One region of the Ruminococcus gauvreauii genome, then DNA from elsewhere that is predicted to be linked to it. Evidence: riboswitches for the same ligand, from Rfam matches in the RefSeq annotation. Region 1 holds a riboswitch; each other region holds the start of a gene.
The links. Region 1 has a riboswitch for cobalamin ahead of NQ502_RS01310 (energy-coupling factor ABC transporter permease). Riboswitches for the same ligand answer to the same signal wherever they lie in the genome.
Positions count from the first base shown of each region.

Region 2: linked by a shared signal. The riboswitch ahead of NQ502_RS14260 (LysR family transcriptional regulator) and the one ahead of NQ502_RS01310 (energy-coupling factor ABC transporter permease) in region 1 are both predicted to bind cobalamin.
Region 3: linked by a shared signal. The riboswitch ahead of NQ502_RS14080 (FecCD family ABC transporter permease) and the one ahead of NQ502_RS01310 (energy-coupling factor ABC transporter permease) in region 1 are both predicted to bind cobalamin.

Region 1 is NZ_CP102290.1:273,903-278,117, reverse strand. It holds gene NQ502_RS01320 (sirohydrochlorin cobaltochelatase) at 1-526, opposite strand, end outside; gene NQ502_RS01315 (energy-coupling factor ABC transporter substrate-binding protein) at 584-880, opposite strand; gene NQ502_RS01310 (energy-coupling factor ABC transporter permease) at 880-1,632, opposite strand; cobalamin riboswitch at 1,771-1,959, opposite strand; gene hemA (glutamyl-tRNA reductase) at 2,186-3,418, shown strand; partial or broken gene NQ502_RS01300 (precorrin-2 dehydrogenase/sirohydrochlorin ferrochelatase family protein) at 3,408-3,884, shown strand; gene hemC (hydroxymethylbilane synthase) at 3,891-4,215, shown strand, end outside.
Region 2 is NZ_CP102290.1:3,001,104-3,005,318, forward strand. It holds gene NQ502_RS14255 (heavy metal translocating P-type ATPase) at 1-845, opposite strand, end outside; cobalamin riboswitch at 1,051-1,233, shown strand; gene NQ502_RS14260 (LysR family transcriptional regulator) at 1,481-2,395, shown strand; gene nikB (nickel ABC transporter permease) at 2,435-3,373, shown strand; gene nikC (nickel transporter permease) at 3,375-4,199, shown strand.
Region 3 is NZ_CP102290.1:2,961,686-2,965,900, reverse strand. It holds gene NQ502_RS14090 (adenosylcobinamide amidohydrolase) at 1-311, opposite strand, end outside; gene NQ502_RS14085 (ABC transporter ATP-binding protein) at 320-1,552, opposite strand; gene NQ502_RS14080 (FecCD family ABC transporter permease) at 1,568-2,596, opposite strand; cobalamin riboswitch at 2,723-2,851, opposite strand; gene NQ502_RS14075 (peptidoglycan D,D-transpeptidase FtsI family protein) at 2,960-4,215, opposite strand, start outside.

The sequences.
Region 1 (4,215 bases):
AGATATTTGAGAAGCCCTCATCCTGAAACTTGAAGTTTAACGCCGCATAAATGGCATTGGAAAAGTGTGTAGTGCCGTGACCCATCAGTACGAGAGCTTCGTGGTCCTCACGGAGGTGGGAGAAATGCGCCGCGATGGTGTGTACTACATGATGATTGTCCTCCTCGGTTGTGAGCAGCGGGTTGCCGAAGGTTATGGATGAGAAGGAAGACTGATACATCAGTGCATCCTCCGTCATCAATTCATTTTCGATACCGTTGATCACGTGAGTCGGCTGAACGATGACATCCGTAATACCGTCATCACGCATTTTCTCCATTGCCTCTCTGACATTCAGGATCTTGATGCCGTCACGCCGTAACAGCTTCGCCATGATCATTTTACTGGTCCAGGCGCGGTAAATCTGATAGTCAGGGAAAGCGTCTGCAATCTCTTTTTCAATAGCGTCAATTGTTTTTTCTCTCGTTTCGGCAAAACTGGTACCAAAGCTGACAACCAGAATTGCTTTTTTGGATGCGTCCGGCATGGGGCGTGTTCCTCCTGTGTTTTCTACTTTCATTTGTGGTGATGATGCCATTAGGCGTCATGTCCGTTTAGGTTCGTGTTTTTTTCTCTCTACCAGGCGTCCCATGACGAATCCGAAGACTCCGGCACCGAGACCGGCCTGAAGGCAGAAGAGAAGACTTTCAATTTCTCCGCTGGCAGGCTCCATGATAGGATCAGCCCAGGTTTCATAACCCGGCTGAATCTCCTCGATCATCTCGGATGCCGCACCGTCGGCACCGCCGAACTCGGCGCCGCTTTTCAGAAATAAAGGTACGACAGCGATCACAACAACGAGCAGCAGAAGTATCAGTACAGTTTTTGTGTTTTTAGTCATTATGCATTCCTCCCTCTTAAAAATCCAAGATCTGAAAGTTCAGACTTGGCGTAAGATTCCAGACCGATGATCACGATAGCGGTCAGGATACCTTCTATGATTGCAAGCGGTATCTGAGTGGCCGCAAAGATAGCCAGGAATTTCCCGAGGGAAGCGCCGAATCCGCCGTCAGCGGATGGATATGCGATTGCCAGCTGGACGCTGGTGACCACGTATGTAAACAGATCTCCGAGGAAGGCTGCCAGAAATACAGACACCAGCTTCGGTACTTTCAGTTTATTGCAAAGCTTGTAGATTCCATAGGACACCAGAGGACCGGCGATCGCCATGGAAAATGTATTTGCGCCAAGAGTGGTAAGACCTCCGTGTGCGAGCAGAATTGCCTGGAAGACCAGAACGATCAGTCCGACAATGCTGACAGCGGCGGGACCAAAGAGGATCGCACCGAGACCGGTTCCTGTCATGTGTGAACAGCTTCCTGTAACAGACGGAATCTTAAGTGAGGACAGGACGAAGGCATACGCTCCCACCATGGCCAGGATCATGATCAGTTTCCGGTTTCCGGAAAGTGTTTTCTTTATGGAGAAGAAACCTGCGATTAAGAATGGTACGCAGACAACTCCCCAGGCAATGCAAAACTTGGCCGGGAGATAGCCCTCCATAATGTGCATCGCGTTTGCAGCCGGCAGAATTCCAAACGAGAGTGCAAAAACTGCGGCGATTAAAACAATTGTTCTTTGTGACTTTGTCATAATTTTCTCCTTTCTCATTTTTACAAAAAAAGAACGCCGTATCTAAGGAATCCCACTTCACATAGACAGGCGCACTGAAACGGCAGCATGTTAGAATTTGCCGTTTCCTTACACCAGGCCATCGTTCGTAACCGGGGTGTAAATCGCTTGTGAAGGGCAGGCTTTCTGACTCAGGCGTCACCACCGTATCTTGCCTTCCCAGTTTTCACCAGTGACATCATAAGATACGGCTCTTCCATTACAGCGGCGGGACCGTGTGAGACTTGCACTCACTTTCCTCTTACCCTGCGGAGAAATACGCAGGCTCCACTTCACATTCAATTCTATGATAAATTTTATCGCGTTGTCCGTCTAATGTCAAATGAATTTTTTAAAACAGTTCAGGACGGCGGGAAAATAGGTGTAAAAACATCCGATGCTTCTTGCCGGGCTGTTAGCCGGGCAAGAAGATGCACCGTCCTGAATAGTTACGAATTTCTTAAAATTAGAAAATAGATTTTGCATTTTTAAAAGTATGTGCTATGATGGGGAGGAATAAATTCTGGAGGAACAAATGATGAGTATTTGTATGGTGGGTATTGATCATAACAAGGCATCTGTGGATGTAAGGGCATTATTCTCCTTTACGAAGAAGAATGCAGCTGCTGCCATGGAACAGCTGAAATGCAGCGACGGCATATTGGGATGCATCATACTTTCAACTTGCAATCGTATGGAAATCTGGGCCAGTGTGGAAGAAGAGTGGGAAGGTTCACTCGTGGAAGAACTGTGCATCATCAAGAAAGTGGATCCGACACAGTTTGGTCAGTATTTTGTCATGCGTGAGAGAAAAGACGCGGTGAACCACCTGTTCCATCTGACCTGCGGGCTGAAATCCCAGATCCTCGGGGAGGATCAGATCATTACCCAGGTAAAAGATGCACTGTCGCTTGCACGTGAGAATTATATGACTGACAGTGTACTGGAAGTATTGTTCCGCATGGCGGTGACGGCGGCAAAAAAAGTAAAAACGGATGTTACCTTCTCAAGAGCAAACGTTACGGCGATGGACCGTGCAGTTTCCATGCTGAAAGAGCAGGGCTATGAGATACAGGGAAAAACATGCATGGTGATCGGAAATGGAGAGATGGGAAAACTGGCTGCACAGACAATGCAGAGGGCAGGTGCTGCGGTGACTGTCACAGTACGGCAGTATCGGAGCGGCATGGTAACGATTCCGAAGGGATGTGCCCGGATCAATTACGGAGAGCGTATGGATCTGCTGCCAAAATGCCATGTGGTAGTCAGTGCGACAGCAAGTCCCAATTTTACACTGACACGGGAACTGCTCGGGGAAGCGGATCTTACGCATGATATTATTTTCATCGATCTTGCTGTGCCCAGGGACATCGAACCGGCCATCGGTGAGATGGAACATGTGACGCTGTATGACATCGATGATTTTCAGATCACGGCGGTCGGTGACTATCTGAAGGATTCCTTTGACCAGGCTGAGGCGATTCTTCTGGAACAGCAGAAAGAATTCTATGACTGGTATGACGGCAGGGATTTGATCCCGAGGATTCAGGAAATCCAGGAGGACGCGGCGACTGATCTGGAGCTGCGCATACATAAGATCCTTGGCAAACTTCCGCTGGAGGACAAAGAGAGGGAGACACTCAGAAAGTCAATCGAACTGGCGGCAGGGAAAGTAGTCGGAAAAATGATCTTCGGACTGCGGGATTCGCTGGAAAAAGAAACATTTTTAGCCTGTGTGGAAGGGTTGGAAAAGCTGTATGAAGAGTAATGGACAGGCGTATTTTCCGCTTTTTGTGGATTTGTCAGAGAAAAAGATCGTAGTGATCGGTGCAGGAAAGATCGCGTCGCGCAGGATCGGGACACTGTCGGAATTCACACGGAACATTGTCGTGGTTGCACCCCGTTTTGATGAGCGTGTGCTGACACTGGCAAAAGAAGGACGGATAAAAATATGTGAGAAGAAGTATGAGAGAGAGGATCTATACGGGGCCGATATTGTGATTGCCGGCACGGATGACGAGGGGCTGAACGAAGACATTTACAGTGTATGCAAATGCCTGGGCATATTGGTAAATGTCATCAGCGACCGGACGAAATGTGATTTTCATTTTCCCGGCATTGTCAAAAGAGATACGCTGGTGGCGGGGGTCAATGCGGGAGGCAGGGACCACGGCAGGGCAAAACGCGCCAGGCAGGCGATAGAAAAAGCACTCGACGATTTTACAGGAGGACGAATAACTATGGCAGCACCGGAAAAATTTTGTGTTGGCAGCCGGGAGAGCAAACTCGCGGTGATTCAAAGCGAGATGGTGATCTCATATATAAAAGAAACGTGCCCGGAAACAGAAGTTTCGCTGTTGACGATGAAGACGACCGGCGATATCATTCTGGACCGGACGCTCGATAAGGTGGGAGGAAAAGGGTTGTTTGTCAAGGAGCTGGACAAAGCTCTGCTGGACAGGCGCAGCGACCTCTCCGTACACAGCCTTAAGGATATGCCGATGGAAGTTCCGGATGAACTTCCGGTCGTTGCATTTTCGAAGAGGGAAGACCCGAGAGATGTTC
Region 2 (4,215 bases), 1.4 Mb from region 1:
AAGCCCATATGTTCCAGTATTTCACCGGCGATGAAAAGGACCGCCCCGATGATGATTTCTGTCAGGGCGCGGGTGCTTTCCGACATCCCCTTTTTTGCAGCAACGGCTTCATGGCTGCGCACAGAGGATTCTTTTTCGACAATTTCAATACCGTCCTCAATCGCGTTGCAGATCTTCTGAATCTCTGGAATCAGACGCTGCGGCGATTTTGCTGTGAGTTTCAGCTGCTTTGTGGCAAAGGTAATGGATGCACACTCCACATCGGTGAGCTGGTTGATCCGTTGCTCCATCTTTGCAGCGCAGTTGGCACATCCGAGATTCTGAAGGATATAAGTTTTAGTTTTGCTGCTGCCTGCAGAAATAGTATCCTTCGGCACGACGCGAACTTCTGATTCGATGGAGGAGCAGATACTCTGGATCTGTGGAATCAATGCGGCCTGGCCGTCGGCGGATATACGCAGCTGCTTTGTGGCAAACGTGATGCTGGCTGCAGACACACCGGGGAGTTCCTGTATTTTCTGCTCCATCTTAGCTGCACAATTGGCACAGCCGAGATTTTCTAAAATGTAAACGCTCTTTTCGTGGCCGTCATCCGGTAGTTCGGCAGTATTGCCGCTGTGAAAAGCGTGCTCATGATGTTCATGGCCGCAGCCGCAGGACTCATGCCCGTGGTCATGGTGCTCATGCCCGCAGCCGCAGGACTCATGCCCGTGGTCATGGTGCTCATGCCCGCAGCCGCAGGATTCATGGTCGTGCTCATGGTGGTCGTGGTGCTCATGATGTTCATGCCCGCAGCCACAGGTTTCTTTGTGCTGAGGTCCAAGCGATTCTTCCATGCGTTTCATAACTTATCCTCTCCGTTTCTATAATTAAATGATGAAACATATGAATAACTGTTCATATGTTGATTATAAGACCGATCCTGCGAAAAGTCAATATCATTTGTGAAAGTTTTAAAAAATTACTGCACCAGGGGTGATAACAAAATGGAATGGGAAAAACAAAAAAAAAGAGAGAAAAATACAAAAAAGTATGTTATAGTAATTTTGATTTAAAAAGAGTCATAAAAGTTCCTGTTTCAGGATTAATAGGGAAATTGGTGAGAATCCAATGCGATCCCGTCACTGTGAAAAAAGGGTCGACTTCATAACCACTGGATGAAAATATCATATCCGGGAAGGGAAGTAGACAATGCTTTTAAGCCAGGAGACCTGCTTTTATGTGAATGGCAATGCCTACGGTGTATAGGTGTGAGCGAAGCAAATGTAAATTGATTACATGCTTATGCGCACTTATTGTGCGCATTTTTTTATTGCAATGAAGCATTTTTTTTCTGCTTTTTAACCCCTCAGGGGGGATCGCGCTGCAAACACCGGGAGAAAGGCACCAAGAACCTTCCTCCCTTAATTATTTTTGTTTTTATTCTGAAGACGGCGTCAGTAAATTTAGCATTGACTATGGAGAATGAAAAGGGGGACATATGGATATCAAGCAGTTGCAGTATTTTGTGACAAGTGTTGATCTGGGGAGTTTTCATGCAGCAGCGGAGGTGCTGATCACGACACAGCCGAATGTCAGTAAGGTTATCAAGGCGCTGGAAGAAGAGATGGGCATGGTGCTGCTTGTCAGGAACAGAAGCGGGGTTACGCTGACGAGAGAGGGAGAGCAGGTCTACCGGTATGCACTGAGTACGCTGAAGAATTTTGAAATGCTGAATAGTCTAAAGGGAGAAAGAGAAGAGGGACTGACGGTGTGCTGTACACCCAGTAATAATCTGTCAACGCTTCTCGCAGAATTTTACGGGCTGAAAGCGTATAGAAAACCACATCTGGATCTCAGAGAAGGCGACTTTGAAGATATCGTGGTATGGGTGCACCGGAGGAGTGCGGAGCTGGGCTTTACTTACATATCCAGAAGAAATCAGCCGGTATTTGAAGAAAGGCTGAGAACGAAAGGTCTGGAATTCCATGAACTGGCGAAAACATCACTTTTTTTGTTCTGCAGCGAAAAGAATCCGCTGTTCGACAGGCGGTGCGTTTCAGAAAAGGACCTGGAGGCTGTAAAGCTGATTCAGAGAAGAGAGGACATTCACTCTCTGTCGAAGCATTTAGGTGTTTTGAATGGGGAGGGGTTAAACAGATCCGGCAGACAGGAGATCGCCTGTACAAACAGCGATCATTTTTTGATACAGCTGTTGAAACATACAGATTACTGCTCGGTTGACAGCAGTTTTCTAAAAGATAAGTATAAGGAATATCAAATCAAGGCGATTCCTGTCAGAGGAAGCGAAAACAGTGTCTCATTCGGATATATCAAACGAATCAAGGATTCTCTGTCGGAGATGGCGCATGAATTTATCAGATATCTGGAAGAACAGATCGGAAAGGAGAGGTGATATGATAACAAAACAGAAGCTGCAGGAGGATGAAGGATTGTGAATAAGAAACAACTGGGAAGAAGATTGATACAGATTTTAGTTGTGCTGTTTGGCATCAGTTTTTTTACTTTTGGGCTGACGTATCTTTCTCCGGGGGACCCCGCGGAAATCATGCTGACTGAGTGCGGGAACGTGCCGACTCCGGAGCTTCTCGAACAGACACGGGCGGAACTTGGCCTGGACAAACCGTTTCTCATTCAATATGGAACCTGGCTGAAGGGTGTTCTGACCGGGGATATGGGTACTTCTTATTCTATGAAAGTACCTGTCGTGGAAAAACTGACTTCTTGTTTCTGGCCGACCCTGAAACTGGCATTGTTCTCACTGATCATCATGCTGGCTGTGTCCATTCCACTGGGGATTCTGTCGGCTGTATACCAGAACCGATGGCCGGATTACCTGGTGCGGGGGCTGACCTTTATGGGAGTCTCAATCCCAAGCTTCTGGGTCGGTTTGATTCTGCTCAGTATTTTCGGTGTTACGCTCAGATGGGTTACCGTATCGGGGGGAAGTACGGATTTTAAATCACTGATTCTTCCTGCGGTAACGCTGGCATTTTCCATGTCGGCAAAGTATACCCGGCAGGTACGCATTGCAGTGTTGGAAGAACTACGGCAGGACTATGTGACGGGAGCAAGGATGCGGGGCATCAGAGAGAGTACGATTCTCTGGAAGCATGTGCTCCCGAATTCCATGCTGCCGCTGGTCACACTTCTGGGAATTTCTCTGGGGAGTCTGCTCGGTGGTACTGCAGTTGTTGAAATCATTTATAACTGGCCGGGACTGGGAAGCATGGCGGTCAAAGCGATCTCCTGCCGGGATTATCCGCTGGTACAGGGATATGTGCTGTGGATTGCGCTGCTGTATATGGGAATTAATCTGCTGGTGGATCTCTCCTATAACCGGCTGGATCCCAGGCTGAAGGAGGAAAGATAACGTGAAGATACTGAAGTTTCTAAAGTCTCATAAACAGTTTACGATGTTTTCTGTCCTGGCATTGATCATTGTAGGTGTGGCGTTACTGGCACCGCTGATCTCTCCGCATGACCCGTATGATGCGGTGATGTCGGATTCTTTAAAGGCACCGGACGGCACGTATACGTGCGGGACAGATAAACTTGGCAGAGATGTACTATCCAGGGTGATCTATGGCACCAGGTCATCCCTGACGATGACGCTGATCCTGGTGGCGGTGATCCTGGTCGTCGGTACGGCTCTCGGTGTGATCGCCGGTTACTTTGGCGGTGCGGTCGATGCTGTCATCATGCGGCTGGCTGATATGATGATTTCTTTTCCGGGACTTGTACTGGCGATCGCGATAGCAGGTCTTCTGGGGCCCAATATGGTCAATGCCGTGATCGCGATAGCCGCTGTGAGCTGGACAAAGTATGCGAGACTGGCGAGGAGTATGGTTCTGAAGATTAAGAACAATCTGTATATGGAGGCGGCTGTCGTAACCGGAACCAGCACAAAAAACATAATTCTGAAACATGTGCTCCCCAATATGATCACGACGATGGTTGTGACTGCTGCAACAGATATCGGCACGATGATGCTGGAGCTGGCAGCGCTGTCTTTTCTGGGCTTTGGGGCCCAGGCTCCGACTCCGGAGTGGGGGCTGATGCTGAATGAGGGCAGAACTTACATAAGCAAAGCGCCATGGCTTATGATCTATCCCGGTATTGCAATTGTTATCGTGGTGGTCGTTTTTAATATGCTGGGTGACAGCATCCGGGATATCCTGGATCCGAAACAGGAATAGGGAAAAAATTAGAATG
Region 3 (4,215 bases), 1.5 Mb from region 1:
GTCAGCTCCCTGTAGGTTTTGACTTTTACCACGGTATGTTCCATTGAGGCAGCCGTCCCAAGCCCTGTCGAGCATTCTGCTTTGAGTCCAAGCTCTTCTGCCGCCAGCGCCATATGTTCCGGATACGTGGCCGCACGCAGCCGGCACTCCCCGGTGTCCGCCTCTTTCATATCAAGATTAAACGCCGCCGTGAGATGTTCGCTGAATCCTCCGCCCAGCGGACCGGTGCTCAGTACTCTCCGTTTTCCTGCAAAACGGATCACTGTGGCACTTTGCAGGCTTATCATCTGGTCTGATCCAAACTGTTTCATATCCTCACCTACGCAAATTTCCTGAATGGCTTTTCTGCACTCTGATGTTTCAGGTTTTCCAGTACCTCAGCTATACTGCTGCAGAAAACCAGATCCTTGCATACAGCCGAAAACAGACGGCTGCTCTCTTTTGGATCCCTCATGGACAACACGGTACTGCCGTTTATCACAGCCTGTGTGATCAGCTCCAGATTCCTCCGGTTCATGGACCCGCATGGAAAACCGGAATCGATCACAAAACGGCAGTGTTTCATTCTTTCGGCTGCCTGTCTCAGATGAATCGCGGATACCGGTTCAAATGCCTCCTCCTGCACAACATGAGTACAGATCGCGCGCGCTATCTGGGCATCCACATCGTTCTCATGCAGCACACCGCTCGCAGTTCCGTATCCGCCCCTCTCCAGGCTCCTGTACAGCGGAATCGCAGTACCGCAGCCCGGAACTACAAAGACTTCTTCCTCATAGTTTCCGGTCAGCTCCACGCTTCCAAGCAATTCATTGTACCTGGCACCCTTTACATTGTACAGTTCCTGCAGCGTGCCGCTTCTGATCACATCCTCCGGCGCACCCTGTGCGATCACTTTTCCATCCTTGACCATCAGCAGAGTCTGGCAGCCTTTTGCAGCAAGGTCAATATCATGCAGAGAAAGGATTGCGGTAATCCCGAGCGTACGGCAGAGATTATTTAAAATCTGTATGATTTCAACTTTGTGGTGAATATCCAGATGGCTGGTCGGCTCGTCGAGTATGATCAGTTCCGGCTGCTGCACAAGCGCCCGGGCGATCATCACTTTCTGCTTTTCACCGTCGCTGAGCTCACTGTAATATCGCTCCGCCAGATGCTCTACTCCCACCTGTTCAAACGCCCCGTTGATGACCTCATAGTCTTCCTTTTCCAGCTTTCCCCAGAAATTCGTATGGGGATAGCGTCCCATGGAGACGAGTTCATATACCGTCATCAGCGCAGGGGCGGACTGTTCCGTCAGCACCACCGCCAGCTTTTTTGCGAGTGCATTTTCCCGCAGGCTGCTGATATCTGTCCCGCCAATCTGCACGGTCCCTGAGACGGGCGCAAGCAGGCCTGAAAGCGTACGCAGAATAGTGCTCTTGCCCGCCCCGTTGGGACCGAGGAGGCAGATCATCTGTCCTTTCAATCCTTCCAGATTCACTCCCTCCACCACAGTCTTATTCTCATAGCCTGCATTCACCTGAACTGCATTTACAATCAATTCATTCTTCATCTTATATCAGCCTTTCTATAGTTCCTGACCCTTCTGGCGGATCAGGAGGAATACTACCAGCGGCGCTCCTACGACCGAAGTCAGCGCACTCAAAGGAAGTTCAACCGGGCTGAGCAGCAGCCTGGTACCCAGATCGCAGATTCCTGTCATCAGCGCCCCGCAGATGCAGACAGCCGGCAGCACAACTCTGTTATCGGAAGTCTTAAGGAGCATGCGTACAATATGCGGGACAGCAAGTCCGACAAAAGAAATCGGTCCTGCAAAAGCAGTTACAAGTGCTGTCAGCACACTGGAAATGAACACAATCATAATGCGGAAACGCTGTATTCTCACACCCATCGATTTTGCATAGCGCTCCCCCAGCATCATACTGTTCAATGATTTACCCATGAAGAGAGCTGCAGCCAGAAACGGAATCCCGACCACATAAAGCACGGCTACCTGCTCCCATGTAATTCCGGCAAAGCTTCCGAGTGACCAGCGATAGAAACCCGTCACCTTCTCCTTATCGGCCAGCGCGGAGAGCATGCTGGTCACGGCACTGCAGACAAATCCTGCCATCAGCCCGATGATCAGCAGCGTCGATATACTTTTCACTTTTCTGGAAGCCCAGATGACACAGAGCATGACCGCCATTGCGCCGATAAATGCACCTGCGACCATTCCCATCGGAGGTATGCTTTTCATCCCGAAGCTGAATCCTCCGAGCGTCACAAGTCCGACAAACAGTGTGGAACCCGATGAAATGCCCAGCACATACGGTTCTACGATCGGATTGTTGAAAAACACCTGCAGCAGTACGCCTGCGGCGGCAAGGGCAGCTCCCCCAATGACGGTAGCGAGCGTTCTCGGGAGCCTGATGTTCTGTACAATCGCACGGTTTGTCTCCGCCACATCCGGACTCCCGGTAAAAATCCCCAGGATTTCACTCATGGATATTGACACCGATCCGAGTGCAATATTCAGTAAAAAGACAACCACCGCCGCGGCTGCGAAAATTCCCAGCAGCATTACTCTGCGTGAATGATTCTCATTGGTTTTCAAACTTACTTTCCCTCCTCTTATATCAGAAAAATCCCGTATTGAGGATTTCTTCTCAATACGGGATCGCTATCATCCTTTTACCGTACCTCCTGAATTCGAAGAGTCCTGTACGCCTTATCATACCGTGTGTTCTGACTTATACATCAACATGATTCTCCGCCTTCCCGAATACTCTCAGTGGCCGAACTTTTCGTTCCCGGAAAATCACTCCGTAATTACAGCAGCGCTCCTGTGCGGGATTCTCACCCGTCTTCCTGGCCTGTACGTTCCCAAACGGCCCGCATCAGCCAAAACGGCATCATAGTGTTTTTTATCATTATATTTTCTTGGGCTCAATATGTCAACTGTCGGATTTTTCCGCTGTTAATTCTCCAGTCCTGCCTCTTCATTGGTAACTCCGTCGTCCGTCTGTGTATTTCCGCCTTCAACATCTTCATCGTCCTCCAGCGGCTCCGGAACAGAAGTATCGGAGACACCCTCTGAAGTGCGGTCCTCACCTTCCATATCAAAGATCTCTTCGAGTGAGATGCCATCGTCAGCTGATTCCCCATCCGTTCCTTCATCCGGAAAAATATTCATATAGGGCAGAATCTCCGACATGATATTGTGTGCGAGATACTGCGCATAAGTGCTGATCGACTGAATCTCTACATTCGGTTCGTCCACAACGGTGTATATCACCACCTGCGGATCGTCAAGCGGTGCAAAGCCGACATACGAAATCAGATATTTGCCATTTCCCCGCGGAATCTTCTGAGCCGTACCGGTCTTTCCTCCCATGCTGTATCCATCCACCTTGGCATATTTTCCGGTACCATTGCTTGCGACAACCGCACCCATGTATTCCCTGATATGAGCTGATACTTCTTCAGACACGGTCTGTTTCATAAGTACAGGTTCTACGTTTTTTATGACTGCACCATCGCTGTTGAGAACCTTGCTCACGATATGCGGCTGATAATAATATCCCCCGTTGATCACAGAGCAGATGGCAGCCGTCTCCTGAATCATCGTGCAGGTATATCCCTGCCCGAAAGACGATGTGGCAAGTTCCGTCTGCCCCATCGTATCTGTTGTATGCGTAATACCGGATGCCTCGCCCGGCAGATCGATGCCTGTCCTTAATCCAAAGTTAAAGACATTCTGATAGCGGATGAAATCCTCCACGCCCATCTTCTCCGCCATTTGCATCAGTGCTGAATTGCAGGAATTTTTCATTACCTCCGACAGGGTCTGCGTCTCATGGGCTCCGGGATAGACGGAACATTTGATCGTCTCACCGGCGACCACCTCATATCCCCCGCAGTAAAAGGTATCATCGTAGGAGATGTCCCCGCTCTCAAGAGCTGCCGCCACAGACATCGGTTTCACCGTGGAGCCAGGCTCATACGCATCGCTGATACAGTAGTTTTTCCAGATGCCGTTCAGGTTATCCAGCATGGTCTCATTTGACATTTTGTCAATCTCTTCCTGCGCATAGAATGGGGTCAGATCCCTCGGATTATTGAGATCATAGGGATCCGAACTGCCCATTGCCAGAATTTCTCCTGTATTGGGATTGGCAACCACGACGCCCACATTTTTGGCGCCTTTTGCGCCGTTCGGACCATTTGCAAGCC